Regions from separate parts of the Sphingomonas sp. GW821-FHT03E12 genome, predicted to be linked through region 2. Evidence: predicted binding sites of a transcription regulator. Region 2 holds the regulator's gene; each other region holds the start of a gene.
The links. The regulator LexA, encoded in region 2, represses DNA repair genes until DNA is damaged. The targets are predictions, from matches to a motif close to GTTCCNCNCTTGTTCT.

Region 1: the regulator LexA is predicted to act here: its motif matches at 3,587-3,602, upstream of radA (DNA repair protein RadA).
Region 3: the regulator LexA is predicted to act here: its motif matches at 3,082-3,097, upstream of AC07TU_RS01630 (ImuA family protein).

Annotation. Positions count from the first base shown of each region.
Region 1 is NZ_JBWKUF010000004.1:556,964-564,415, forward strand. Features, by position in the region: gene AC07TU_RS15825 (glycosyltransferase family 4 protein) at 1-173, opposite strand, end outside; gene AC07TU_RS15830 (glutathione S-transferase N-terminal domain-containing protein) at 241-936, shown strand; gene AC07TU_RS15835 (RidA family protein) at 1,048-1,440, shown strand; gene AC07TU_RS15840 (glutathione S-transferase family protein) at 1,516-2,115, opposite strand; gene AC07TU_RS15845 (helix-turn-helix transcriptional regulator) at 2,388-3,089, shown strand; gene AC07TU_RS15850 (hypothetical protein) at 3,161-3,490, shown strand; gene radA (DNA repair protein RadA) at 3,623-4,990, shown strand; gene AC07TU_RS15860 (hypothetical protein) at 5,067-5,606, shown strand; gene ndhC (NADH-quinone oxidoreductase subunit A) at 5,613-5,990, opposite strand; gene AC07TU_RS15870 (DMT family transporter) at 6,082-6,402, opposite strand; gene AC07TU_RS15875 (helix-turn-helix domain-containing protein) at 6,530-6,739, opposite strand; gene AC07TU_RS15880 (DUF2975 domain-containing protein) at 6,739-7,254, opposite strand; gene AC07TU_RS15885 (DMT family transporter) at 7,345-7,452, opposite strand, start outside.
Region 2 is NZ_JBWKUF010000004.1:326,552-334,003, reverse strand. Features, by position in the region: gene trpD (anthranilate phosphoribosyltransferase) at 1-349, shown strand, start outside; gene trpC (indole-3-glycerol phosphate synthase TrpC) at 346-1,128, shown strand; gene moaC (cyclic pyranopterin monophosphate synthase MoaC) at 1,125-1,601, shown strand; gene AC07TU_RS14810 (PilZ domain-containing protein) at 1,681-2,628, shown strand; gene AC07TU_RS14805 (molybdopterin molybdotransferase MoeA) at 2,670-3,854, shown strand; gene lexA (transcriptional repressor LexA) at 3,925-4,602, shown strand; gene AC07TU_RS14795 (GFA family protein) at 4,755-5,162, shown strand; gene AC07TU_RS14790 (PhzF family phenazine biosynthesis protein) at 5,208-6,095, opposite strand; gene AC07TU_RS14785 (ArsR/SmtB family transcription factor) at 6,156-6,455, shown strand; gene AC07TU_RS14780 (VOC family protein) at 6,466-6,879, shown strand; gene AC07TU_RS14775 (ComEC/Rec2 family competence protein) at 6,887-7,452, opposite strand, start outside.
Region 3 is NZ_JBWKUF010000001.1:364,237-371,688, reverse strand. Features, by position in the region: gene AC07TU_RS01640 (error-prone DNA polymerase) at 1-670, opposite strand, end outside; gene AC07TU_RS01635 (Y-family DNA polymerase) at 667-2,382, opposite strand; gene AC07TU_RS01630 (ImuA family protein) at 2,297-3,046, opposite strand; gene AC07TU_RS01625 (M3 family metallopeptidase) at 3,182-5,341, shown strand; gene AC07TU_RS01620 (nicotinate phosphoribosyltransferase) at 5,390-6,778, opposite strand; gene AC07TU_RS01615 (bifunctional nicotinamide-nucleotide adenylyltransferase/Nudix hydroxylase) at 6,833-7,452, opposite strand, start outside.

The sequences.
Region 1 (7,452 bases), 230 kb from region 2:
AGATCGCCTTGCGGCTGGAAGGCGGGCGTGTCGGTGGTGGGGGAATAAACGCGGACCTGCACGCCTGCATCAAGCAGATGGCGGACGAGCTTGTTCAGAGCCTGGTTGGCGCCGTCGCGGACATAGTTATAGTTGCCGCTGAAGAGGGCGACGCGGAGGTCGGAAGCTTTCATCGCCGCGCCCATAGCGCAGCGAATGTGGCATGACTATCTCGCCGCCTCAACGCAGGAGGCTCCTCGCATGTCCGATCTGTCGCAGTTCCCGATCACGAAGCGCTGGCCGGCGCAGCATCCCGACCGCATCCAGCTCTATTCGCTCAACACGCCGAACGGGGTGAAGATCGGGATCATGCTGGAGGAGACGGGGCTGCCCTATGAAGCGCATGTGATCAGTTTCGCGACCGACGACCAGAAGACGCCCGAATTCCTGAGTCTCAACCCCAATGGCAAGATCCCGGCGCTGATCGATCCGAACGGACCGGACGGCAAGCCGCTGCCGTTGTTCGAGAGCGGGGCGATCCTGATCTATCTCGCCGAGAAGACGGGCAAGTTCCTCGATCCGGCCCAGCGCTATGAGACGATCGCGTGGCTGATGTGGCAGATGAGTGGCCTCGGGCCGATGTTCGGGCAACTCGGCTTCTTCCACAAATTCGCCGGGCGGGAGATCGAGGACAAACGCCCGCTGGAGCGGTACGTCAACGAATCCAAGCGGCTGCTGGGCGTTCTGGACGGGCGGCTTGAAGGCCGCGACTGGATCATGGACGACTATTCGATCGCCGACATCGCCTCGCTCGGCTGGGTGCGCAACCTGATCGGCTTCTACGAGGCGCGCGATCTGGTCGGGTTCGATGATTTCGGGAATGTTGCTGCATGGCTCGAGCGCGGCCTTGCGCGCCCGACGGTGCAGCGCGGTTTGCAGGTGACCAAGGCGGGGTGAGCGAATGAGGATGACTGCATTTCACCAGGCCGGTGCCCTCACGCGGGCGCCCTTGCGGGGCAGCCCGGCGTGCATCGTGACCGCCATTTCCGCCGAGTTGAAGCTGTGACGATGCCGGACGAGACGAATGCGTTGATCCCGATCCTGACCGATGCGGCGCCGGTGCCGCAAGGGCATTACAGTCAGGCGATCGCGGTCAACGGGCTGATCTTCGTCGCCGCGCAGCTGCCGATTGCACCGGACGGATCGATTCCCGAGACGATCGAGGCGCAGTGCGACGTGGTGCTCGACAATGTCGCGGCAATCCTGGAGGCGGCGGGGAGCGGGCTCGACCGGCTGGTCAGCGTGAGCATCTATGTCACCGACATTGCCAACTGGCCGCGCGTGAATAGCGGCTATGCCGTGCGGCTGGGCGAGCACCGCCCGGCACGAGGGGTGTTCGTGTCGCCGCAATTGCACCTGGGCGCTGGGATCGCGATTCAGGCGATCGGGGCGGCAAGATAGCGTGCGGCGGCGGTTGGTTCGCCCGTCCACCCACGCCATCTCACCGCATCGCATCAATCCTCGAGGGTGGTGGCCCTATGCGGCGACGCGCTCCGCATCATTCTCGCACGCCCGCTGGTGCGCCGGGCGGTCCGCGATGCGGGCGAGCCAGGCGTCGATCGCGGCGCTCTCCGGAAAGGCGTGGCGCGCCCAGGCGATCGTCGCGCCGGCCATCACATCGACCGCGGTGAAGCGATCGCCCATCAGATAGGGGCCGTTGGCGAGCGCGGTTTCGAGGCGCTGGATCACCTGCTTGTAGTTGCGTTCGGTCCGCGGATTGCCGTCGCCACCGCCATAGAGACGGCCGAAGACCGACGGCTCCATCTCGGTTGCGAGCCACAGCAGCCAGGCGAGGAAGGGACCGCGCTCATCCGAGCCCTCGGGCGCGCCGAGGTTCGATGCGGGGGCGAGGTCGCTGACATAGATGGCGATGGCGTAGCTCTCGGAGATCACCACGCCGTCATGGACGATCGCGGGCACGCGGCCATCGGGATGGATGTTGGCGGGATCGATGGCGCCGCGGCCGTCCATATGCTCGATCGTGACATAGCGCGTCTCGAAGGGGAGACCGCTTTCCTCCATCAGCCACATGGTGCGCCCCGAGCGGGTTTCGGGCGAGTGGTAGAAGGTGATCATCGCGCTGTCCTTTCAGGTTCCGGCCGGCGGGTGTCGCCGTCGTTGAAACCCTGCTACTGCCACCCTGCTGCCAACATGCTGTCAGCAGTATGGCAGTAGGGTTGAAATTGAGGTTGCAGCGAAGCAGCCTGACTTATCCGTCACCCCGGCCTTGTGCCGGGGTCCACCGAGGCGGCACGCGAGGGGCAAGAGGCTCGATGTACATAGCGCGCGGCAAGGTGGACCCCGGCACAAGATCGGGGTGACGGCGGACCAGATGTAAGGATCGCCCCATGCGCCGCGCCGACCGTCTCTTTCAGATCATCCAGCTGCTGCGGCGCCACAGCCGTCCCGTCACCGCCGATGCGATCGCCGAGGAACTGGAGACGTCGAAGCGCACCATCTACCGCGATATCGCCACGCTGATGGCGCAGCGCGTGCCGATCCGGGGTGAGGCCGGGATCGGCTATGTCCTCGACAGCGGGTTCGATCTGCCGCCGCTGATGCTGACCACCGATGAGGTCGAGGCCGCGGTGCTGGGCGCGCAATGGGTCAAGGCGCAGGGTGATCGCGTGCTGGCGCGCGCCGCCGAGGATTTGCTCGCCAAGCTTGCCGCCACCGTGCCCGAGAATCTACGCGCGCTGATCCTGGAGCCGGTGGTCGCGACGCCGCCGCGCTGGGCAGAGGAGCAGCCCGAGCCGATCGACATGGCCCAGCTGCGCCTGTGGTGCCGACGCGGGTTCAAGCTCGACCTGGCCTATGGCGATGGCGAGGGGCGGCGGTCGCGGCGGACGATCTGGCCCTTCCTGATCGGCTATCGCGACGCGGTGCGGATGGTGTTCGCGTGGTGCGAACTGCGCAATGACTTTCGCAGCTTCCGCATCGACCGGATCGAAGGGGCGGAGTTTCGGGAGGAACGCTACCCGGACCGTCCGGGCGCGCTGAAGAGCCGATGGATCAAGATGCAGGAGGCGAATTATCGGGAGACGCGATAGGGGCGATTTCCAATCCTGCCTCTTGTGGTAAGCGTTTGCCCCGGACCACCCACAGCAAGCAGGTCGGCAGCATGTTTGAACGTTGGCTAGTTCCCGCCTTTGCCACGGTGCTGAGCTTCACCTTCTTTCTCGCGGGTCTCGCCTCGGTCGCGTGGCTGCTTCTTAGCACGGCGATTCCATGCGAACCGGTGAGCTGGTTTTACATCTTCACGCAGGTCTGCATCGTTGTCGCGTTTTTCACGAACGCAGTTTTCATGGGAAGACTGAAGCTTGCCCCGAAGACCGGAAAGTTTGTGATTGCTCTCGCCTTGCCGCTGTTATCGGTTGGGCTTCATGCAGTGGCCGCGCAATGGAATGCGGCTGAGCAGCGAAGCTGCATTGAACAGCGCGGCATCAGGTAATCACCAAGCCAGACGTCCACGACCCCCATCAGCTAATCCTGCGGATCGATACCGTTGAGTTCGGCCGGAAAGGATTCGTGCGGGAAACGAAACGCTGTTCCTAATTCGTTCCGCTGCTGCTAAGCGGGCCACATGGCCAAGCTTCAGAAGCGTTATGTCTGTCAGCAATGCGGATCGGTGTCGTCCAAATGGGCGGGGCAATGTGCCGATTGCGGGGATTGGAATACGCTGGTGGAGGATGCCGGCGCCGTCGTGACGCCGTTCCAGGCCAAGCATAATCTGCAGGGCGGCGGGCGGATGATCTCGATGTCCGGCCTCGATACCGATGTGCCGCTGCCCGACCGGATGCCGACCGGGATCGCCGAGCTGGATCGCGCGCTGGGTGGCGGTTTCGTCGAGGCGAGCGCCACGCTGATCGGCGGTGATCCCGGGATCGGTAAGTCGACCCTGTTGCTGCAAGCGGCTGCCAAGATGGCCTTGCAAGGCCTTGGTGTCGCCTATGTTTCGGGCGAGGAGGCGGCCGATCAGGTGCGGCTGCGCGCGCGGCGGCTGGGGTTGGGCAATGCGCCCGTCCAATTGGCGGCGGCGACATCGGTCCGCGATATCCTGACCACGCTGGGCGGAGCCGCGGCGCCGCGGCTGCTGATCATCGATTCGATCCAGACGATGCACAGCGACCTGATCGAGGGTGCGCCGGGAACGGTGAGCCAGGTACGCGCATCGGCGCAGGAGCTGATCCGCTTCGCCAAGGAGCGCGGGACGGCGGTGGTGCTGGTCGGCCATGTCACCAAGGACGGCAGCCTCGCCGGGCCGCGCGTGCTCGAGCATATGGTCGATACCGTGCTGGCGTTCGAGGGCGAGCGCAGCCACCAATATCGCATCCTGCGGGCGGTGAAGAACCGCTTCGGCGGCACCGACGAGATCGGCGTGTTCGCGATGCAGTCCGAAGGGCTGGCCGAGGTCGGCAACCCATCGTCGCTGTTCCTCACCAGCCGCGACGAGAGCGTAACCGGGACGGTGGTTTTCCCCGCGCTCGAAGGCACCCGGCCGGTGCTGGTCGAGATCCAAGCTTTGGTGGTGCGGCTCGCCTCAGGGGCGACCCCGCGGCGCGCGGTGGTCGGCTGGGATTCGGGGCGGCTGGCGATGATCCTGGCGGTGCTGGAGGCGCGGTGCGGGCTCAGTTTCTCGACCAGCGAAGTCTATCTCAACATCGCGGGCGGCTATCGCGTCCAGGATCCGGCGGCGGACCTTGCCGTGGCGGCGGCATTGGTGTCGGCGCTGTCCGAACGGCCGGTTGCGGCCGACGCAGTGGTGTTCGGCGAGATCGCGTTGTCGGGCGAGGTGCGCCCGGTCGCGCATGGCGCGCTGCGGCTCAAGGAAGCGGGCAAGCTCGGCTTCACCCGCGCGCTCGCCCCCGCCGCGCAAGGCAAGGAAGGGAGTGTTGCGCTGACCGGCTTCAAGAACCTGGGCGGGTTCGTCGAGCATATGCTGGGGCGGTGAACGCGCTGGCGGATTTCCCTTGCCGTTCTCAATGCTTGTCCTAGGCTCGCGTGATCGGTTCTTGGGGGGAATGGATATGCGGACTTGGGGATTATTCGCTGCCGTAGCGATCACTGCGGCGCCGGCCGTCGCGCAGACGACATGGCAGCGCTACAGCCAGCCGACGGGGCTGACTGCCGAGCTGCCCGGCACGCCCGAGCGGTTCGACGAATGGACCGATGTCGCCAAAGGCCGCGTGATCCAGCTCAACAGCACCATTCGCAAAGCCGACTTCGAAATGGAGGCCTTTTTCTTCCTGCAGGCGGTGATTGCCGACAAACCCTATGACGTCGATGCGAAGCTCAGGGAGTTCACGTCGACCGGAGGCGATGCGCTGAGCGGCGCGACGCTGATCAGCCAGCGTCCCTTGCGTCCAGAGGAGATGTTGCTGCCGGGCATGCGTGGCGTCGAGGTCGTGCGGACATATGATACCTTTGGCAACGATCGCACCCAGGTCGAAGTGTCGCGCAACATGATTGTCGGCAATAAATGGCTGTCCTATTCGGTCCGCCACTACAAGAACGACAAGAGGTGGCCGTCCGACCGCTTCTTCAAGTCGATCGGCTGGAAGTCCTGAACGCGATCATTCCCAGTCGAGCGCGCCCATCTTCCATTCGTAGATCAGCCCGCAGGTGAGCACGAAGAGGAAGATCATCATCCCGATCCAGGCTTCCCAGCCGACATCGAACACGCTGACCGCCCAAGGGAAGAGGAAGGCCGCTTCGAGGTCGAAGATGATGAACAGGATCGCGACGAGGTAGAAGCGGACGTCGAACCCCTTGCGTGGCGCCTCGAACGCGGGGAAGCCGCATTCATACTCGGTGAGCTTTTCCGGCGTCGGCTGGTGCGTGCCGGTGAAACGCGACGCGACGATCGGCGCGAGCACGAAACCCAGCGACAGCAATAGCGCGACGCCGAGGAACAACAGGATCGGCAGCCATTCGAGCAGCGCAGGGGGCATGGGCACTCCTTGGATGAAAGGGGTGCCGGGCCGTCCCGGTCTTGGACCTGCAATTGGGCAGGGGAGGGCGTGGCCTCCTTCTTTTTGGGAATCAGCTCTGCGACGAGAGCTTCATCAGCACCAGGCCGCCGACGATCAGCGCTGCGGCGACGATGCGCATCGGCGTCGCCTGTTCGCCGAGCACCGCGATGCCGACGACGAACGCGCCGACGGCGCCGATGCCGGTCCAGATGGTGTAGGCGGTGCCGAGCGGCAGCGACTTCATCGCCAGCGAGAGCAAGGCAAAGCTTGCGGCCATGGTGACCAGCGTGGCGATCGAGGGGCCGAGCTTGGTGAACCCGTCGGACTGTTTCATCAGAAACGCCCAGGCGATTTCGAGCAGGCCGGCAACGGTGAGATAAATCCAGGGCATGACAGCTTCCTTGACTAAAGCTGCCGGGCCGTCCCGGACTTGGAGCCTGCGCAATGCAGGGGAAGGACGTGGCCTTCGGGCGGTCACATAGGACCGCCCGATGCCGGGGTCAAGATTCGGGCCGGGGTCAAGATTCGGGTTCGTAGCGGAGCAGGTCACCGGGCTGGCAGTCCAGCACCCGGCACATCGCCTCCAGCGTCGTGAAGCGGATCGCCTTGGCCTTGCCGGTCTTGAGGATCGAGGCATTGGCGAGGGTCAGGTCGATCCGCTCGGCAAATTCGGTGAGGGTCATGCGGCGTTCGTGCAGCAGATCGTCGAGCATCACGTTGATCGCCATCACACCGTCCCCTCAAGATCGTCGCGCATCGCCGTGCCGTGGCGGAAGACGCGGGCGAGGACGAACAGCACGAGCGCGAGGAGCAGGCTGTCGAACGTCAGGTCGATCCCACCGCCCGGCTCGCCGATCCGGTCTGCGATCATGGCGACGAGCGGGGCGAAGACGAGCATGCAGAGCTGCAACGCGACGGTGAGCCAGCCCATCTTGGTCAGACGGTCGGCGTTTTCAGGCTGGAACGGATCGCCCGTGCCGACGGTGGCGACGATCCGGCTGAGGTTCAGCACGAAGAAGAAATAGAGGACCATCATGACCGCGCAAAGTGCGGCGCCGGCGATGACGAGGCCCAGCGTGCCGTCGGCGGAGAGCCGTGGCAGCAGCTGCTGGCCGGGAACGAAGAACAGCGCGATGATCGCGCCGGCGGCCAATACGATCCCAAGGGCGAGCACGGCCATGCCGATCCGCAGGAGCAACTGAGTAATCGTGAGCAGCGGATCGCTGCGTGAGACACCATTCATTATCGACCTCCGATATAGTCAATATCGAATATCGATATATCGCGGTCGGCTGTCAGTCAAACGAATTTATCGAAAAACGATATATACCGCCTAGACGCTTCGCTTGACGGGCGGGCGGCGGGTGCCAAGCGCGGCGAACACGCCCGACCCGGCGATCACCGCCATGCCGGTCAGACCCCATTGATCGGGGATATGACC
Region 2 (7,452 bases):
CGCCGGCGAAGAAGGGCTCGACGAGCTCTCGCCCGAAGGCGGCAGCCTGGTCGTCAGCATTGGCGACGTCAGCCTGCCATCGCGGGTCACCCCTGCCGACGCCGGACTCGCGTCACACCCGCTGGTCAGCCTGCGCGGCGGCGACGCACGCGAGAACGCCGCCGCGCTGCGCAAGCTGCTCCAGGGCGAGCGCGGCCCCTATCGCGACGCGGTGCTGCTCAATGCCGCTGCCGCGCTGGTCGTCGCGGGCGAAGCGGTCGATCTGCGCGCAGGCGCGGAGGAAGCCGCCGAAACGATCGACAAGGGGCTTGCCAACGCGCTGCTCGACTGCTGGATCGCCGCAGCATGAACACGCTCGACAAGATCCTCGAAGTGAAGCGGCGCGAAGTCGCCGAACGCAAGGCGGCGACCGCGCTCGCCGACCTTCAGGCCCGTGCACTCGCCCAGACCCCGCCGCGCGGGTTCCGCGCCGCGCTCGATGCCAAGGCCGCAAATGGCTACGGCCTGATCGCAGAAATCAAGAAAGCTTCCCCGTCCAAGGGATTGATCCGCGCCGATTTCGACCCGCCGGCTCACGCCCGGGCCTACGAAGCCGGCGGCGCGGCATGCCTGTCGGTGCTGACCGACGCCGAATTCTTCCAGGGGCATGAGGATTATCTCATCGCGGCACGCGCCGCGTGCAACCTGCCGGTGATCCGCAAGGATTTCATGATCGATCCGTGGCAGGCGCTGGAGGCGCGCAGTATCGGCGCCGACGCGATTCTGATCATCGTCGCCGCGCTCGAGGATGCGCAGATGGCAGAGATCGAGGATGCCGCGCTCGGCCTCGGCATGGACGTGCTGGTCGAGGTCCACGACGAAGCCGAACTCGAGCGCGCTCTGGCGCTCCGCTCGCGGCTGATCGGAGTCAACAACCGCAACCTCAAGGATTTCTCTGTCTCCTTTGACAGAACCTATGAACTTGTCGGCCGCGCACCCGAAGGCTGCACCTTCGTCGCCGAAAGCGGCCTCACCTCGCGCACCGACCTCGACGCCATGGCGGAACATGGCGTGCGCTGCTTCCTGATCGGCGAATCGCTGATGCGGCAGGACGATGTCGAGGCGGCGACGCGGGCGCTGGTGGGATGAGCGACCTCACCCATCTCGACGAAAACGGCGCCGCGCGCATGGTCGATGTGGGAGCGAAGGCCGAAACACAGCGGGAAGCCATCGCCTCCGGCCGCATCACCATGTCGTCGGCGGCCGCCGCGGCGATTCGTGACGGCCTGGTCAAGAAAGGCGACGTCCTGTCGGTCGCACGCGTCGCCGGAATCATGGCGGCGAAGAAGACCAGCGACCTCATTCCGCTCTGCCACCCGCTGGCGCTGACGAAGATCACACTCGATCTTGTCCCTGACGCGACCGGGGTCACCGCGACCGCAACCGTCGCGCTGACCGGCCGGACCGGCGTCGAGATGGAGGCGCTCACCGCGGTCTCGGTCGCGCTGCTCACCGTCTACGACATGGCCAAGGCGATCGATAAGGCGATGCGGATCGAGGATATCCGTCTCGTTTCCAAGACAGGCGGCAAGTCCGGAGACTGGGTGAACCCAGAAGGTTAATTTTCACTCCACCCTGCTCGCTCAGACATTCTTGAGGGGCAAGCGCGCACGGTCCTCCCGACAAACGGGTGGGGATCCAATGACACTTCCGGCACGATCAGCGATCTTCTCGCTGTCCGGCGAGCTAGACGCTGCACCCGGTGCGGTCGAGGATGCATCGCCTGCAAGACTGCTGCTCGGCAGCGCGGGCGAGCGGAACTGTTTCGTCCACCGCCTCACATCGGCCGGCGCATCGCTCACCGTCTCCGGCCCGGTCAGCAACGGCGCACGCGCGACGATCGAGCTGCCCTTCGGCCTCGCCGCCGACGGATCGATCGTCGGCGACGATCCCGACGCGGTCGCCTTCCGGTTCGATGAACCGCTCGACGTCGTGGGCGCGCTCGCCCGCTGCCTCGCGGCGCTTCCGGCCGAGCGGCGCCAGATGCCGCGTATCGAGCTGCGCCACCGTCTCTGCGTGCGGCACAATGGCCAGGTCGATTTTGCCTGGACGCGCAACCTCTCCACCGCCGGCGTCGGTGTCGAGACGCGCGCGGTGCTGACGCCCGGCGAGCAGGTCGAGTTGACGCTCGACGGCCTGCGCCCGATCCAGGGTGAGGTGCGCTGGACCGAACGCGGTCAGGCCGGCATCGCCTTTGTCGAGGAGCTCGGCTGGCAGATCCTGATGCCCTGGCTGCGCAAGATCGCGACGCGCCGCCCCGGCCCCAATGGCACTCCGGTGCAGGAATATGCCCCCTCGGCGCTGGGCGCGGTCAAGGATGCCCTCAAGCTCGATATCGCCACCCATGTCCGCTCGGGCGCCAATTGGTGGAATGCGCAGCTCAATACGCTCAGCAGCACGCTCACCGAGTTCGAAAGCGCGACCGAATTCGCCCCGCTCTCCTCGCTCTGGCTTTCGCTGCCTGGAATAGGCGGCTGGCCGATCCGGGTGATCGAATGCCACGGTGCGCGGCACGTCGCCGAATTCCGCATCGCGCTGCGCCCGCATGAGATGGCGCGGCTGACCGAAGCGGCACGCCCGGCGCGCTGATCCTCTCGACCCAGCCGCCGCCGCGCGGTACCCCCGCGGCGATGGACCACCTTCTTCCCGTCGCCGAAGCCCAGCACCGCCTGCTCGCGCTTGCGTCCGCGATTTCGGTGGAAGACATACCGCTCAACGAAGCCTGCGGCCGATGGGCCGCCGCGGCCGTCACCGCCTTGCGCACGCAACCAGAGCAGCCGGTATCGGCAATGGACGGCTATGCGATTCGCTTCGCCGATCTGCCCGGCCCTTGGGACGTGACCGGCGAAAGCGCCGCCGGCCGCCCGTCCGCGGGCATCGTCGCCGCACATCAGGCGGTACGCATCTTCACCGGCGCCGTCCTGCCTGACGGTACCGATACCGTGCTGGTGCAGGAGGAAGCGCGGCGCGAAGGCAGCCGTCTGCACCTCGACGGCGACGGACCCGCCGGCAAAGGCCGCAATGTCCGCGCGGCCGGGCTCGATTTCCGCGCGGGTGAAACGCTGATCTCCGCTGGTGAGCGTCTGACCCCCGCCCGGATCGCACTCGCCGCGGTCGCCGGCCATGCCACCCTGCCCGCTCGCCGCCGCATCCGCATCGCGATCGCCGCGACGGGCGACGAGTTGCGCACGCCCGGCGAACCGCTCGCCCCCGGTCAGTTGCCCGAGAGCAACGGCATGATGCTCGCCGCTATGCTGGCTGGGCTTCCGGTCGAGATCACCGACCTCGGCATCCTGCCCGACCGGCACGATATCCTGGCGGCGACCTTTGCCGGGGTCGGCACCGATATCCTCGTCACCACCGGCGGCGCATCGGTCGGTGACCATGACCTTGTCCGGCCCGCGCTCCTGGCGGCTGGCGCGGACATCGATTTCTGGAAGATCGCGCTCCGCCCCGGCAAACCGATGATGGCGGGGAAACTTGGCGCCACAATGGTGCTGGGGCTGCCCGGCAACCCGGTCTCCGCCTTCGTCACGGCGCAGCTCTTTCTTCTCCCGCTCGTCGCGCATCTCTCGGGCGCTGCCGATCCGCTGCCGCGGATGCGCACCGCAACACTCGGCGAACCGCTCCCCGCCAACGGACCGCGCGCCGACTATCTGCGCGCCGCGCATCGCGACGGACGCGTCGTCGCCGCCGCAATCCAGGACAGCTCGATGCTCCGCACGCTCGCCCGCGCGGACTGCCTGATCGTGCGCTCGCCCCACGCGCAACCCGCGCAAACCGGCGACTCGGTGGAAATCCTGCCTTTCTGGTGAAGCTCCGCCTTGACATCATACAAGAACAAGGCGTAAACGTTCCATGTCTGTTCCAGATGGAGAACGTCCGATGCTTACGAAGAAGCAGCATGAGCTGATCTGCTTCATCGCCGACCGGTTGAACGAGACCGGCGTCTCGCCCTCGTTCGAGGAGATGAAGGACGCGCTCGATCTCAAGTCGAAGTCGGGCGTCCACCGGCTGATCTCCGCACTCGAGGAACGCGGCTTCCTGCGCCGCCTGCCTAATCGCGCGCGCGCGCTCGAAGTGCTCAAGATGCCTGAGCGTGCCGAGCCCAAAAAGGCCGCCCCCGCCAAGGACAATGTCGTCACGCTCGCTCGCCCCGCGCCGCAGCCGGCCCCCGCAAACGATGTGATCGAGATTCCGCTGCACGGCCGCATCGCCGCGGGCGTGCCGATCGAGGCGCTGGAAGGCTCGACCATGCTCCCGGTCCCCGCCGCCCTGCTCGGCTCGGGCGAACATTACGCGCTCGAGGTCGCCGGGGATTCGATGGTCGAGGCCGGGATCTTCGACGGCGACTATGCGCTGATCCGCCGTCAGGAGACGGCCCGCGACGGCGAAATCGTCGTGGCGCTGATCGAGGACAGCGAGGCGACGCTCAAATATTTCCGCAACGAAGGCAGCATGGTCCGGCTCGATCCGGCCAACCGCGCCTATGATCCGCAGCGCTACCGCCCCGATCAGGTGCGCGTCCAGGGCCGCCTCGCGGGCTTGCTGCGGCGCTACTGAATGCGAAGGGCGGCTGCGGCCGCCCTTTCCATTGATCATGATTTCGGACCTGCCAGGCCGTACTGCAGCCCTGCGCCTTTACCTTCCAGGTAATTGAGCGCGCGCCTGCCGTGCCTATCCTGCATGCGTCCACCCAGTGACAGGAGAGAGCAATGACCACCCTTGAAGGCGGCTGCCATTGCGGCGCGATTCGTTACACACTGACCGGCGATCCGATGCATCACGCGCTGTGCCACTGCACCGACTGCCGCCGCGCATCGGGCGCGCCGATGGTCGGCTGGGCGATGTTCCAGGAGGACGCGCTCAGCGTCACCCGGGGCGAACCACAGGAATATGCCTCATCCGAACATGGCCGCCGCTATTTCTGCGGCACCTGCGGGACGGGCCTGTTCTACCGCAATGCGGAGAACCTTCCCGGCATCGTCGATACGCAGGTCGCAACGCTCGACGATCCCGACGTGATCCCCGCCGGCGCGCACATCCAGGTCGCCGAGCGCATCGGCTGGATGAAGGATATGCATAATCTTCCGGAGTTCGCACGCTACCCGGGGATGGAGTAGCGCGACGTCGCGATGGAGGCGAGCGCTCGACCGAACCTCCCTCGATCACACGCGGATTTCCCCCTCCATGACGGCGACGCACGCGCCACGCAGGGTCGCGACAATGCCTTCCGGTGAACGGCGTGCCTCGACGTCCAACAGGCTTGGCCTGCCCATTTCGACACCCTGATGGATCAGGAAGCGGGCTTCATCGCTATCCGGCTCAAACGACAGCAGCAGGCAGGCAAGGGGCGCGTTCGCGCTTCCGGTGGCGGGATCTTCCCACGTCCCGGCCAACGGCGCGAACATCCGGGCGCGAAGGGCGCGCCCCTGCTTGCAATAGACATGGACCGAGAATCGGTTGCCCAGATGCGGATGGGCAGCAAGCGCCGCCCTGAATGCCGCAAGATCGGGGGCACAGCGTGCGAGCGCGTCGCTGGTCAGTTCCGCGATGACATAGGGGTTGCCGTTCGATGCGACGATCGGCGGATGCGTTGCGGTTACGACGTCGCCGGTCTCCAACCGCAAGACCTGCGTGATGACATCGACCGCAATTGGCTCACCGATGCTCAATGGTTGCGGCGCCGCGATCGTGGCGGCAACGGGCGTACCCTGGGCATCCCGCTCGATCCTGACGCGGACAAGCCCGGCGGGAATCTCGAACGTCGCGTCTGTCAGGCCGGGTTGTTGACCGGCGAGAACGAAGGCGGTGCCGACCATCGGGTGCCCTGCAAAGGCCATCTCCGCCGTGCGGTTGAAGATACGGACACGCGCCGTGTTCACGGGATCGGCCGGTGGCAGGATGAAGGTGGTTTCGCTGAGATTGAACTCGGCCGCCACCGCCTGCATCGTCGCGCTGTCGAGCGCTTCGCCTCCCATCACCACGGCGAGTGGATTCCCACCGAAGCGCTGGTCCGTAAAAACATCAGCAGTGAAGAAGGGCAATCTGGGCATGTACGACTCCAATCCGCTGCATGATTGACACGCATTTCGTTGATTGGCAAACTATCGAATATGACCGACGCAGAGCTGTTCCGCGCCCTGGGCAACGATCGCCGCCTTCAGATCCTGGCCTGGCTCAGGGAACCGACCGCGCATTTTCCGCCACAGCGGGACGGTGACCTGATCGAAGATGGCGTATGCGGTCAGCTCATCGCGGAGAAGCTCGGCATCAATGCATCGACACTCAGCGAACATATGCGGGTGCTGCAGGGCAGCGGTCTGGTGACGCCGAAGCGGATCAAGCAATGGACATTCTACCGTCGCAATGACGCTCGGCTGAAGGCGCTCGCTTCGATCGTCAACGGGATTTGAAGGCGTGGTGATGTTCAGCCACATAACCGTCGGCGTCAGCGACCTCGATCGCGCGGCTTCCTTCTACGATGCGCTGCTGATCCCACTCGAGCTTGCCCGGCGTCCAGTGACGCCCGATGGCGGGCCGCCATCGCTGTGCTGGCATAAGCCGGGCGCCAGCCTGCCCCGCTTCTACACTTATCTGCCATTTGACGGAGAGCCGTGCTCGCACGGCAACGGCAGCATGGTCGCCTTCCTCGCTCCCTCGCCCGAAGCGGTAAATCTCGCCCATGCGCAGGCCCTGCGTCACGGCGGGACCGACGCGGGAGCTCCTGGGCCGCGCGAGCATTACGGGCAGGGCTATTATGGCGCCTATTTGCGTGATCCTGACGGCAACAAGATCCACATCGTCCATCGGCCGGAGGCATCGTCAGTCACGCCTTGATCGCGGGTCACTGCGTCCCGCCCGAACGCGTTGCCGCCACCCGCTCCGCCTCGATCCACGGATGCCGCGCCCCTGCCCGCCGTACGGTCCGCACCTCCGGCGTCGTGCCCAGCATGATCGCCACCCCGCCGGTCTTCGCCAGCATCGCCCGATCGAGCTTCAACCACTTCGGCATACATCCTGGCGGCAGGCGGCGGTCCGAGACCAGGATATCCACCGAGCGGCACACCGCAATCATCTCCCGCCACGGCACCAGATAGCCGCTCCGCGTCGCCGCGACCCGCCAGCGCCGCCCCTCACGCTCGATATCGATCAGGCACAGATCGGGGCTGCACCGCGCACCCAGCTGTTCCGCCAGCGCGGGCAGTTCAGCGTCCACCCCGCCACTCTCCGCCATCATGTCACGCACATAGTCGCCCGCCCGGTCGCGCAGGATGGCAATCTCCCCGCCCGGCATCCGCAGCGCCAGGTGCCGCCCGTCGCCCGTCACCAGCAGATCCGGCATCGGCGTCGCGAGCGCCCACACCGCTCCCACCGCCACCGGCATCAGCCCTGCCAGCCGCACCCGCGTCT
Region 3 (7,452 bases), on a different contig from region 2:
GCTCGCGGCGGAAGCCAAGTTCGTCGATCGTGCATTTCTCGCGGATCGCGGTGACTACGTCCTGAAGCATCCGCTCGCCTGGGGTGGCGTAGAGGACGTCGCCGGTCGCGAGCGGCGTGAGCCCGAATCGCCGCACCGCTTGGTCCAGCCGATGCAGCCGCAGGGCGTCGCTGGGGCGGCGGTGCTGGGTCAGGCAGACATGGCCGCGATCCCCGAACGCGTCGGCCATCCAGCGGAGCGCTTGCAAGTCACCCGGATCAGCGATGCCGGGTACCAGCGCGCCGACGAGTCCTTCTGCGGCTTCGGCGACATCCTCCCAGTGAAGGAAGCATTGCCCCTTCTCGCCCCGCTGTGCATCGGCACGTCCTTTGCCGAGCGTCAGCAGGCGGGTCAGCCGCGACCATGCGGCGCGATCCTCGGGCCAGACCAGCACCGAACTGCCGTCGGTCAGATCGAGCCGGCATCCCGCGATCATCCGGACCGGTACGCCCAACGCGGCAAGTTCCTCGGCCGCGACCAGCGCGCGCACCACACCGCCCACCGAATGACGATCGACGATGCCAAGCGCGGGCAGACCAAGCAGGGCCGCCTGCTGGAACAGGTCTTTGGGCGCGGAGGCACCGCGCAGGAACGAGTAATGCGTCGTGACCTGGAGTTCGGCGTAATTCATCCGAATACCCCGTGAAGATACCAGCTCAGGTCACCCGTCGCGGTCCGTTCGCCATCGCCGCGGCGGAACAGCCAGTAGCGGCGCCCGGCCTCGTCCTCGACCCGGAAATAGTCGCGGACCTGATCGGCCTCGGCGGCGTGCCTCCACCATTCGCCGTGGATGCGCTCAGGCCCGTCGGCGCGCACCACGCGGTGGGGCTGGCCGCGCCAGGTGAAGCGGCGCGGGGCATGGTCGGGCAGCTCGGCGACGACATGATCGAGCCGTTCTGGGCGGCGTAACAGCCGCGCGGGCTTGGGCCATTCGGGATGCCAGGGATGCAGTGCGGGGCTGCGGTCGAGCTGCCCGACATCGTCGATCTTCGGTCGTGCACCGCTGCGTTCGGGCGGGTCGAGTACTGCTGTCCGCGCTGCCGCGCGCTCGGGCACGTCGCTTTCCACTGCGCGCATCCGCCACATTCGCCGCAGGCCGATGCGCGTTGCCAGTGTATCGACCAGCGGGGCTAGGTCGGGCGCGGTTTCCTCATCCAGCCGCTCGACTACCGGCTCGGGGCCGAGTGGCGCGGCGCGGCGGACATGCAGAGCGATGGCGTCGATACCGTATCCGGGTTCGACATCCTCGATCCGGCGTTTGAGTAGGCGCAGCAGATGCGCGGGATCGCGGCTTGGCCGGGAAAGGCCGACGCGGATGCGTTGCGGCACGCCGTCCACCCGGTCCGCGATGCACTCCAGCGCCTGCGCGCCCAGCCCCTCGGCCTCCAGCGCAATGGTCAGCCGGGGGACGAGGACGCCCAGCCAGTGTTCGATCGCCTCCGCGGTCGCGACCGGCTCGGCGAAGCGCTGGTGGGCGACGATCGCTTCGGGCGGCACCACCGGATCGAGCGGTTCGGGCATGTCGCCGAGCGCCTGATCGAGTCGCAACACACTCGCCGCACCGAACCGGCGGGCCAGCGGCGCACGGGGGAGGTCGGTCAGTTGCCCGATCCGGCTGATGCCGAGCCGCTGGAGCAATTCGACCGCCGCTGCATCGATCCGCAGCGCCGAGGCGGGGAGGTCGGCAAGCGCTTCGGCCTGTCCCCCGGGCGGGCAGAGCAGGATCGGGTGCGCCGTGTAACGTGCCAACGCCCAGGCTGCGCCTGCCGTGTCAGCAATCGCGATCTGTGCGGTGAAGCCTGCGCGCGCGAGCAACCGGACGATGCGGCGGACCATCGCTTCCTCGCCGCCGAACAGATGCGCGGTACCGCTGATGTCGAGCAACAGCCCGTCGTGCCCCGACAGCGCCGTCACCGGCGACCAGCGCCGTGCTGCGAGGATGGCAAGGCGGCGGAGTGCTGCAAGATCGCTCTCGGGATCGGCGGGGCGGATATCGAGTCCACGCACTTGCGCCCGCGCCTGCGTCACCGCCATGCCGGGCCGCAGTCCCAGCGCCTGCGCGTGGGGGCAGAGCGCGGCGATCTCGATCCGGCTGCCGCTGCGGATCGAAGTCAGGCGGGGGGCATGATCTGCACGGCGAGAGAGCGGGCGTACCGTCGCGTCCGTATCCCCGGCCCAGCGCGCGCCGGGACGCCAATGGCCCTGATGCCGCGCGGGCTTGCGGCTGGCGGGCACCGGGGGGATGGCGGACGCGGGGTCAGGCCGCGCGCCGGGATGCGCTTCTGCCCGCCACAGCCGTTCGATCGGCCATTGGGGCAGGAAGAGCGCAGCGACCCGTTTCATCGCACGCCTCCACCTCTATATCGAAAGGATCGCCCCCCTTTTGCCGCGCGAGGGCGAGCTGCCAGCGCGCACGTCCCACGCCCTCCACCGGCAGAGGCGCCGAGGGCGCGGACGCCACCCGCCAACGCGTCACCGCCGCCGACGGCGCGCTCAGCGGGTCGCCCGCCTGGCGGGGATGCCGCTTCATCAGCAAAGCGATGGTGCGCCCGCCCTCGGCGGCCAGTTGCAGCCGCCGCGTCGCCGGCATCGTCACGCGCCGTGCCTCGCCCACCACCGCGCCAAGCCCGCGATGGCGCAGGCCCTCCTCCATGATCGCGAGCAACTCGTCATCGTCCGCTGCTTCGGCATAGAGGACGCGCTTGGGTGCCAGGCCGACCTGATAAAGGCCGGGGGCAAAGAGATCACGTCGCCGTACCACCCACAGCACAGGCCCCCATGCGCGTGCCGCGATTCCCGCAGTGAACAGTGTCGCGGCGGCATCGTCGCCAAGGTCCGGCGTCGCTGCCGCCACCTCATGCAGCGCATCAAGCCGCAGGCCGCCGTCCGCCAGCCGCGCATCGAGCCGGCCAAGCCCGAACGGCAGCACCGGGCGGCGGCGAAAGCCGCTCCCTTCGATGCTGCGCAACGTCTCGCGCAGCTGGCTGATGACGGCGGGATCGGCCATGATGCCTTCCTCGATACTCCGACTCGGGACGAATTGTTCCTATTTTGTTCCATTGGTAGGTGGAGTCAACCGCTTGCCAATGACAAATGCGGGTGCGTATCATCTGCCTATCACACCTGATCCTGGGGGAATTTGATGAAGCCCGTCACCGGCGCGATCCTGCTCGCCACCGTCTCGCTCCTTGCCACTACAGCACAGGCCAGTTCGATGTCTCAGACTTCTCCGGCTCCCGCTGCCGCTCCGGCCGATCCGGCGCCGATGCTCAATAAATGGCCCGGCCCGTTCGACGGGGTTCCCCAATGGGACAAGGTGACGCCGGCGATGTTCGGCCCCGCCTTCGAAAAGGGGATGGCCGAGGCGCGCGCTGAATTCGCGAAGATTCGTGACAATCCCGCTGCGCCGACCTTCGCCAACACGATCGAGGCGTCGGAGAAGAACACCAGTGCGCTGGCCCGTGTCTTCCCGGTCTGGGGTGTCTACACCAGCAACCTCGCCAGCCCCGAAGTGCAGAAGATCGCCGCCGAGTGGAGCCCCAAGCTCTCGGCCTTCTTCACCGAGATGAGCCTCGACCCCAAGATGTTCGCGCGGGTGAAGACGCTGTACGACAAGCGCCAGACGCTGGGCCTCAACCCCCAGCAGCTGCGCCTGCTCGAGCGCAGCTATCGCGGTTACGTGACCTCGGGTGCGCTGCTCAACGATGCGCAGAAGGCAGAGGTGAAGCGCATCAACGGCGAGCTGGCCAAGCTCTACACCGATTTCAGCCGCAAGGTGCTGGCGGATGAGGAGACCGCGATCTTCCTCGACAGTGAGGCGGACCTCGCCGGGCTTTCGGACAGCTTCAAGGCGAGCCTTGCCGACGAGGCCAAGGCACGCGGCCAGGCGGGCAAATGGGCGGTCAAGAACACCCGCTCGTCGATGCAGCCGTTCCTGATGTACTCGACCCGCCGCGACCTGCGCGAGAAGGTCTACAAGGCCTATATCAACCGCGGCGACAATGGTGACGCGAACGACACCAACGCCAGCATCGCCGCGATCCTGAAGCTGCGCCAGGAGCGCGCCAAGGTGCTCGGCTTCAAGACCCATGCCGATTACCGCATGGACGACACGATGGCGGAAACCCCCGCCAATGCGATGAAGCTGATGATGTCGGTGTGGCCAGCCGCGCGCGCCCGCGCGATCGAGGAAGTCGCCGACATGCAGGCGCTTGCCGATGCCGAAGCCGCGGCGGGCAAGGGACCCAAGATCACGATCGAGGGCTGGGACTATCGCTATTATTCGGAGAAGGTCCGCAAGGCGAAGTACGACCTCGATGAGAGCGAGGTGAAGCCCTATCTCGAGCTCAACAACATGGTGAACGCCATGTTCTACGCCGCGGGCCGCCTCTACGATCTGCAGTTCAAGGAGAATACGGGTACGATCCCCGTCTTCCACCCCGATGTCCGCACGTTCGAGGTGACGCGCCTCGGCAAGACTGTCGGCGTCTTCTACCTCGACAATTTCGCGCGCGCCGGAAAGCGCTCGGGCGCCTGGGCGACCGCCTATCGCACCCGTTCGGGGATCAAGGGCGACCAGATCGTGCTGGCGTCGAACAACAACAATTTCACCAAGGGCGGCGGCGGCGAACCGACGCTGATCAGCCTCGACGACGCGACGACGCTGTTCCACGAGTTCGGCCATGCGCTGCACAGCCTGATCGGCGACGTCTATTACCCGGGCCTTGCTGGCACGCCGCGCGACTTCGTCGAGTATCCGAGCCAGGTGAACGAGAACTGGCTGCTGACGCCCGACGTACTCAGCCGCTTCGCCAAGCATTACAAGACCGGTGAGGTGATCCCGGCGGCGCTGGTCGCGAAGATCGAGAAGGCGGACACCTTCAACCAGGGCTTCAGCACGGTCGAGTATCTGTCCTCGGCGATCGTCGACATGAAGCTGCACGACCGCACCGTGCCGGTGACCGATCCCGACGCGTTCGAGCGCGACGCGCTGGCCGAGCTCAAGATGCCCAAGGAGATCGTGATGCGGCACCGCCTGCCGCAGTTCAATCACCTCTTCTCATCCGATGCCTATTCGGCGGGCTATTACAGCTATCTCTGGTCGGAGACGATGGATGCCGACACCTGGGCGGCGTTCACCGAGACGGGCAATGTCTGGGACAAGACCGTCGCCGACAAGTTCCGCACCATCCTGCTTGCCACCGGCAACGAAACCGACCGCAAGGAAGCCTATAAGGCCTTCCGCGGCCGCGATCCCGATGTGAAGGCGCTGTTCAAGCGCCGCGGCTTCCCGTCGGAGTGAGGTTTGGGCGCCGCCGGAGTGGTCCGGCGGCGCTTTCACCCCGGGCTGTCACCAGCAGCTGGCGCGCTCGCGGAGCTGATCGAAGCTGTGTCGGACCAATAGCTCGCCATCGCGCCATACCGGCACGAGCAGGTCTTCGTCCGGCGCGATCTCGTCCCGGCGCTTGGCCGCAAGCGTTCCGTCCGGCTGGCGAATGACGGCCTGTCGCCCGGCCTTGCTTCCCTTGCCCGGATCAGTCGCCGGGGTCTTACTGACGTCATGCCAGATGCCGTCGGCGTCGCGCATGGCATTGGCCTTCATCGCAAAACGCAGCGTGTCGCGGTTGACCAGTTGCAGCAGCCCGCCGCCCATGCCGAAGGCGATGTTGTCGATCGCGAACCCGGCGTCGAGCATCGCCTGCACCAGCTGAGCGATGCTTTCGACATTCATCCCGTCACCCTGAATCACCCGGACATGGCTGTCGAGGACGCGATAGCCCTTGGCATTGACGGTTCCCCCGAACAGCTCCCACAGCTTCCGCACGGTCCGCACCGGCGTTTCCACCGGATCGCCGCTGTCGGGCCGAACCACCAGCGTGCCCTTGCGCGCCAGCACCGCGTCGCGCAGGCGCCGGCCCCAGATTTCGCTCACCGCATGGTCGAGGTCGTAGCTGTCGGAGACCACGGCGACGATCTTGCCCTCGCCGTCGAATCGGTCGAGCAGGTTACGATAGGCCAGCTCCTCGCGGTCGCGGCCCCAGCTGGTGATCGTGCTGTGCTCCGCCGCCGGGATGGAGAAGCCGGGCATGCCGGCGCCATAGTAACGGCGCGCGGCGACCAGCCCTTCCATCGTATCGGTGCCCATGAAGTTGACGAGATGCGCCATCCCGCCAAGCCCCGCGCTTTCGCCGCTGGAGACGCCGCGCGCGCCGAAATCGTGCAGCTTGAAGGGCAGCTGGCCGGCGGGATCGTCGCTGCTTTGCTCCAGCCCCGCACCGATCACCGCGCGGCATTGCGCGCTCAACGTCGCGACGGTGCTGGGATACCAGACGGCGCGCAGCAGCGCGGTTTCGACGAAGGTGGTCAGCCAGGGGAGATCCGGGTCGGTGTTGACCAGCTCGACCAGCGGGACGCCGGTCGGCACCACCATGCCCTCGGGCAAAGCGCGGATCTCGAGCGGCAGCCAGCCGCCGTGCCGGTCGACGATCGCCGCCCATCCGGCACGGTTGAACGGAACGCCGTGCGCGGCGCAGATGTCCTCGGCTTCGTCGATATCGGCGTGCGTAACAGGGCGACCAAGCATGTCGATCAGCCAGGTCTGCAGGCCGAGAAAGATCAGCCGGTCGCTGAACGGATTGGGTCGTGCCTCGACATAGGCGCTGATCGCGCGTGCCTCCGGCGGATATTGCAGGAAATGGCTCTGCTTATAGCTGTCGCTAGCGAGAATGATGTTGGTCATGATCGTGAACTCCTCACGGGATGATCGCGCGCCGGACTCCCCGGCACGCGGACGTCACAGGTCGGCCATCTCCTCGATGATCGACCAGTGATCTTCGAACAGCATCGGCGGGGTCAGGTCGCCGATGCGGTACCAGCGGGCATGCGCGGCATCGTCGCCGCCCTTGACGCGAAACAGCTGCCGCCGCTCAGGCAGGCGGAACAGGAAGGCGTGGGTGATGATCCGTCCGCGCAGCGAACGGTTGGGCGCGTCGAACACCCGCGTGCGGTGATCCTCGATGAAGCTCGCGAGCATCGCCGGCGGGATCTGACCCTTGGCATCGGCGATGCCCGTCTCTTCGCGCAGCTCGCGGATCGCGGCGTCGCGGATGCGCTCGTCCGGATTGACGAACCCGCCGGGCAGCGCGAGCAGCCCCTTGCCGGGCAGGCGACCGCGCTCGACCAGCAGGATATGGCCCGACTGGACGACGACCGCATCGGCGGTGACGAAGGGGCCGGGACCCCATTGTTTCGGATAGTCGTCCAGATATTCCCGCTCGGCGAGCAGCTGGGCAAAGCTGCTGCCCAGCTTGAACTCGTCGAGCCATTTGGCGACCGCGCCGGGCAGGATCGAGGCGGGAACCTCCGGAATCCGCTGGAAATAGCGCTGGCGCACATCGGCCGAGCTGAAGGTGC